DNA from 2 places in the Klebsiella terrigena genome. Region 1 is predicted to be linked to the other one. Evidence: predicted binding sites of a transcription regulator. Region 1 holds the regulator's gene; the other holds the start of a gene.
What was found. The regulator PhoB, encoded in region 1, activates phosphate uptake and scavenging genes when phosphate is short. The targets are predictions, from matches to a motif close to CTGTCATAAAACTGNCNNAT.
Positions count from the first base shown of each region.

Region 2: a site for PhoB is predicted at 2,077-2,096, ahead of pstS (phosphate ABC transporter substrate-binding protein PstS). Genes of this name have one in related genera too.

Region 1 covers NZ_CP050508.1:4,463,866-4,467,286, forward strand. The annotation lists gene phoR (phosphate regulon sensor histidine kinase PhoR) at 213-1,508, opposite strand; gene phoB (phosphate response regulator transcription factor PhoB) at 1,530-2,219, opposite strand; gene sbcD (exonuclease subunit SbcD) at 2,401-3,421, shown strand, end outside.
Region 2 covers NZ_CP050508.1:5,581,663-5,585,083, reverse strand. The annotation lists gene pstC (phosphate ABC transporter permease PstC) at 1-825, opposite strand, end outside; gene pstS (phosphate ABC transporter substrate-binding protein PstS) at 951-1,991, opposite strand; gene HCK03_RS26130 (amidohydrolase) at 2,335-3,421, opposite strand, start outside.

The sequences.
Region 1 (3,421 bases):
GTTTTAAAGCAAGGCGGGATCGTAAAAGCAGATGATTATGCTAAGTCTACAATTTCAACCAGCGTTATTAACCATAATGAAGGAAAACATGTGGCTAATCATGCGAACAAAAAAGCAGCAGACGTTCGTTAATTACGCAGCTGAAAATTGACTGCAAACGAAAATGACCAGCCGGAGCTGGTCATTGACAAGTTATGTTGACAGCGCGGGGCCTAGTCGCTTTTTTTGGCAATTAAACGTTCCGGCAGCAGGAAGCTAAACCGCGTTCCTTTACCGGGCGTGCTCTCAATATCCAGCCGGCTGTCGTGATGGTTGACCGCATGCTTAACGATAGCCAGCCCCAGGCCGCTGCCCCCGGTTTGCCGCGAGCGCGCTTTATCCACGCGATAGAAGCGCTCGGTCAGCCGCGGAATATGCTCGGGCGCGATCCCCGGGCCGTTATCCTCAACGCTAAACAGCGCGCCGTGCGGCGCTTTCTGCCAGCTGACGGTAATTTCCGTTCCCTCCGGCGTATGGTTGACCGCGTTATACACCAGATTCGAGATCGCGCTGCGCAGCTGCTCATCGTTACCGAGCACCTGCAGCGACTCATCGACCACAAAGTGCAGGGTATGCTTTTTCTGGCTGAGCGTTTGCGCCTCACGCTCGACAACCCGCAGCATCATCGGCACGTCAATTTTGTCGTTCATCGCCAGAACCGGGGCCGCTTCAATACGCGACAGGGTCAGCAGCTGTTTAACCAATCCCTCCATACGCTGAGTTTGCTCGCGCATGGTATGCAGGGCCTTTTCCCGCGTCATCCCTTCCAGCACCTGCTCCTGCATCATCTCCAGATACCCCTGCAGCACCGTTAGCGGCGTGCGCAGCTCGTGGCTAACGTTGGCGAAAAAGTTGCGCCTGGCGCCTTCAAGCTGGTGCATCTGCGTCACGTCGCGCGCCACCATCAGCATCTGCTTATCGCTGTAGGGCATCACGCGGATTTCCAGATGACGGGCGTTATTAAGGATCAGATTAAGCGGTTTGCTGAAATCTTTGCTTTTGAGGTAGTTGGCAAATTCAGGATAGCGCAGGAGGTTAAGGATATTTTGTCCGCTGTCGTCCGGCCAGCGCAGATTGAGGATCTGCTGTGCCAGGCCGTTACACCAGAAGATCGCCCCCTCCTCAGTGGTCAGCACCACCGCGTCGGGCAGCGATTCCGCCCCGCTGCGAAAGCGTTTGATCAGGCTGCCCAGCTCGCGTCGGCGTTTTTTATTACGCATCTGCATCTGGTGGAGGCCGTACAGCAGAGGTTCCCAGCTGCCGCTCCCCGGCGGTGGCGTCATGCTGCGGTCCACCCACAGCCACCACGAAAGACGTAATAAATTCCAGAAATGCCAGATAAGAAGTCCGGTCACCGCCGCCAGTAAGAACCACGGCAAATGACCAAATAGCGCCCCGAGAATCAGGGCCGGGATACAAGATAAGAAAAGCTCAAGCGCCAGCCTTTTCCATGACAGCCGTTCCAGCACGGTTCACACTCCTGTCGACATTCAGAAACGGGCGGAGAAACGATATCCCGTGCCGCGAACCGTTTGTACCATCCGGTCATGGCCACTGTGTTCCAGCGCTTTACGCAGACGGCGAATATGCACGTCTACCGTTCGGTCTTCTACATACACGTTGGTTCCCCAGACGTGATTCAGCAGCTGCTCGCGGCTGTATACGCGTTCCGGATGGGTCATAAAGAAGTGTAATAACTTAAACTCGGTCGGTCCCATGTCCAGCGGGTTTTCGCCGGTCATCACGCGATGGGAGGAGGGATCGAGGCTCAGCCCCTGCATTTCAATCACCTCTTCCACCGCCATCGGGGAAATGCGCCGCATCACGGCTTTGATTCGCGCCACCAGCTCTTTCGGCGAGAAAGGCTTGGTGATGTAATCGTCGGCGCCGGTCTCGAGGCCGCGAACGCGATCTTCCTCTTCACCGCGAGCGGTCAGCATCACCACCGGAATATCGCGGGTCATCGCCTCACGCTTAAGCTGCTTAATAAACTGCAGGCCCGAACCACCCGGCAGCATCCAGTCAAGGAGAATCAGATCGGGCCAGGGTTCATTGAGCTGGTTCACCGCGCTGTCAAAATCTTCCGCCTCGACGGGCTGAAAGCCGTTTTGTTCCAGAACAAAGCAGACCATTTCGCGGATTGGAGCTTCATCTTCAACGACCAGAATTCTTCTCGCCATTATTTACCCTGTATTTTTTAGCCATCAGTATAGAGTGCGGCGCCATTATGCGTCAGTTTTGTGACAGATTTATGAAAAAAATGGTCGCCTGACGATCGAGGATTTTGAATTATGACACGCACTTAACTCCCCCTGCGTCGATGGTATAATGGCGGCAACGCTCTTAGGCAACGGAATATTTATGCGCATCATTCACACCTCTGACTGGCATCTCGGGCAAAACTTTTACAGCAAAAGCCGCGCCGCTGAGCATGCGGCCTTTCTCGACTGGCTGCTGGCCAGCGCGCAGGCTCACGAGGTCGATGCCATTATTGTCGCCGGCGATATCTTTGATACCGGCTCGCCGCCGAGCTACGCCCGCGAGCTCTATAACCACTTCGTGGTTCAGCTCCAGCAAACCGGCTGTCGGCTGGTGGTGCTGGCGGGCAACCATGATTCGGTTGCCACGCTGAATGAATCGCGCGACATCCTGGCCTTTTTAAAAACCACGGTCGTGGCGAACGCCGGCCATGCCCCCTTCGTTCTGCCGCTGCGCGACGGCTCGCCGGGGGCGATATTCTGCCCGGTCCCCTTCCTGCGCCCGCGCGAGCTGGTCACCAGCCAGGCCGGACACTCCAGCGGTGAAAAGCAGCAGCTGCTGCTCACCGCCATCAGCGACTACTATCAGCAGCAGTACCGGCAGGCCTGCGACCTGCGCGGCGACCGGCCGCTGCCGATTATCGCCAGCGGCCACCTGACCACCGTCGGCGCCAGCAAAAGCGACGCGGTGCGCGAAATCTACATCGGCACCCTCGATGCCTTCCCGGCCAGCCGTTTTCCTCCCGTCGACTATATCGCGCTGGGCCATATCCACCGGGCGCAGATCGTCGGCGGCTGCGAGCATATACGCTACAGCGGCTCGCCAATCTCCCTGAGCTTTGATGAGACCGGGAAAAGTAAAAGCGTCAATCTGGTGACCTTTACCGACGGACGACTGACGGACGTTAGCCCGCTGACGGTGCCGATAGTTCAGCCGCTGGCGGTGCTAAAGGGCGATTTCGCCAGCATCAGCGAACAGCTTGACCGATGGCAGGACAGCGCGGAACTGCCCGCCGCCTGGCTGGATATTGAAATCACCAGCGATGAATATCTGCACGATATTCAGCGCCAGATCCAGGCCCGCTGCGAAGCGCTGCCGGTGGAAGTGCTGCTGGTGCGCCGCA
Region 2 (3,421 bases), 1.1 Mb from region 1:
AAACTCATTCGCCAGCGCGGAGGTGATACTGTTGCCCGGCATATACAGCGAAACGCTATCCAGCTGGTAGGTGTTACCGATGATAAAGGTGACCGCCATGGTTTCCCCCAGCGCGCGCCCCAGACCGAGCATCACCCCGCCTATCACCCCGTTGCGGGTAAAGGGCAGCACAATGCGCCAGATAACCTCCCAGGTGGTGCAGCCGATGCCGTAGGCCGACTCTTTCATCATCACCGGCGTCTGCTCGAACACGTCACGCATAACGGCGGCGATATAGGGGATGATCATGATGGCCAGAATGACGCCGGCCGCCAGAATACCGATACCAAACGCCGGTCCCGCAAACAGGGCGCCGACGAAAGGAATAGTCGACATGATGTTGCCAACCGGCTCCTGGAAGTAGGTGGCAAACAGCGGAGCAAAGATAAACAGGCCCCACATGCCGTAAACGATACTCGGAATAGCCGCCAGCAGTTCGATCGCAATACCAAGAGGGCGCTTAAGCCAGGCGGGAGAGAGTTCGGTTAGGAACAGCGCAATGCCGAAGCTCACCGGAACGGCAATCAGCAGCGCGATAAATGAGGTAACCAGCGTACCGTAGATCGGAACCAGCGCCCCGAAGACTTCGTTCGGCGCATCCCACTCTTTAGTCCACAAAAAGGAAAAACCAAACTTTTGAATGCTTGGCCACGAAGAGATAATCAGGGAAACGATGATGCCGCCCAGCATCAATAGCACAATCAGCGCCGCCAGTTTGACCAGCACGCCGAAAATTATGTCACCCTTTTTCCCCGGAGGGTTGAATGCCGGCTTGGTTGCAGCCATAGGTTACTCTTTAAGTTCGGGTCCGAAAGGCCGCTATATTACTGACCTGTTAGACAAAGGTAATGCTATACCCAAAATAATTCGCGCCGCAGCAACGGAGCCTGCAGCGCGAAGTATAGCGAGTATTAGTACAGCGCTTTACCGCTGCTGTCCTTCACGTTGGTTTTCCATGCAGCGCGAACCTGCTCAACCACGTTTTCTGGCAGCGTTGCGTAATCCAGTGCGTTAGCTTCTTTACCGCCGTTTTTATACGCCCAGTCGAAGAACTTCAGCACTTCAGCCGTATGCTCAGGCTTGTTGGAAGCCTTGTGCACAAGGATAAAGGTGGTTGAGGTGATCGGCCATGCATTTTCACCTTTCTGGTTAGTCAGGTCCTGAGCAAAGGACTTGCTCCAGTCGATACCTTTCGCGGCGTTCGCGAAGTTATCTTCCGTTGGGCTAACCGGCTTGCCGTCGGCAGACACCAGCCTGGTGTAGGCGAGGTTGTTTTGTTTCGCATAGGCGTACTCAACGTAGCCAATAGAACCCGGCAGACGCTGAACGAAAGCGGCGATACCGTCGTTACCTTTACCGCCCAGACCGGTCGGCCAGTTAACGGTAGAGCCCGCGCCGATTTTAGATTTCCACTCTTCGTTCACTTTCGCCAGGTAGCTGGTGAAGACGAAGGAGGTACCGGAGCCATCAGCACGACGAACCACGGCAATATTCTGTGCCGGCAGCTTCTTGCCTGGGTTGAGTTTGGCAATCGCTTCGTCATCCCACTTCTTAATTTTGCCCAGGTAGATGTCACCCAGCGTTTTACCATCCAGCACCAGCTCGCCGGACTTCACGCCTGGCAGGTTAACGGCCAGCACCACGCCGCCGATAACGGTTGGGAACTGGAACAAACCTTCCTGAGCCAGCTTGTCGTCAGCCAGAGGAGCATCAGAAGCACCGAAATCAACGGTGTTGGCAATAATTTGTTTTACACCACCGGAAGAGCCGATGCCCTGGTAGTTCACTTTATTGCCGGTTTCTTTCTGATAAGTATCAGCCCATTTGGCATACACCGGCGCAGGGAAAGTTGCGCCTGCGCCCGTCAGACTTGCTGCTGCAAATGCAGAAAAAGCGCTCATAGATAAGGTCGCGGCGACAACTGTTGCGACGGTGGTACGCATAACGTTCATAATGTCTCCTGCTGGATTCGTAAATCGTTGTTTCGAGGCTATGGTGAGCAAAATAGGACAAAGAGGTGACAGTAAAATGTACGATTTATTACAGTTTTATGACAGACGGTTGTGCGCAGAATAATGGTAAATAAAATCATTTTTAATCAATCTGTTAAGCATAATAATGACGATAAGTTTACGGAAAAATTTTCTTTTTATGACAGCCTGATTTCGCGCTAAAACGCGGCTGTTGTCATAAAAGAGTGCCGATGCGTTTTTTGATTTCGTGCGCAAAAAGCGGCCAGCGGAGCGACAAAAAAGGCCGCCATTCGGCAGCCCTTTGTGCTGGTTTAACCGCCGCTCAAAGCGGGTCCGCGCGATACACCTGCCGGCCTTCGAACATCGTCCATAAAACGTTGGCATCCCGCAGTTCCTCAATGCTGACCTTCTCAAGGTTGCGGTCGAACAGCACCAGATCCGCGCTTTTTCCAACGCTAACAGACCCTATCTCCCGCTCGCGGCCAATCACTTTCGCCGCGTTTATGGTGTAGGCCTGCAGCATCGCCGCCCGGCTTATTTTTTCGCTGTCCGGTGGCAGCACGCCTGACTCAGCGGTGCGCGTAACCGCGGTGTAAATTGCCAGCAGCGGATTGGGGCTGGAGACCGGCCAGTCGCTGGCCCCGGCAATCAGCGCATGATGACGGTACAAATCCCCAGCCGGGTAAAGATGTTGCAATAACGACGGCGCCACTTTGCCCTCAAGCAGCGTGGTCGTTGCGCCATCGCTATCTTTCCCGGCCCACAGCAGCTGCATGGAGGCCGCGACGTTAAGCTGCTGAAAACGAGGAAGGCTTTGCGGGCTCACCACTTCAAGATGGGTGATGCTGTGCAGAACATTCATATTGCCATTCGCTTTGCGGGCGCAGGCCACCGCATCCAGCGACTCCTGCACCGCCCGGTCGCCTATAGCATGAAAATGCGCGATCAGGTTTTCAGCATCGGCTTTGCTAATGAGCTGGCAAAACTTCTCTTTATCCAGCGTTTCGCTGCCGCGATAGCCGGGACGATTAAGATACGGCTGGCTTAGCTTTGCACTCTGAGAGGGATACTCAATCACGCCATCCTGGAAGATTTTAATCCCCACCAGCTTAATGTCCGCTGCCTGCGAGAACTGCTCTCTGAGCGCGATGACATCATCAACGATCGCCGGCGAAGAGTTGATATTCACCAGCGCCAGCCCGCTGACATGCGCGGTTAATTTACCGGCTTTCGCCAGCGCGACGTACGCTGGGAGCAGCCCCAGGTTGCGGCGATCGGGGCTGGCGTTGAACGAAGGAGAGAGCGGGCGAATATTACTGAGCGGCTCCATCCACGCCGTGAGGCCAAAGCGGTTCATCACGTCCGCACCCGCCGTGATGGCGCGGGCGATTTTCTCGTCGTCGACGGGG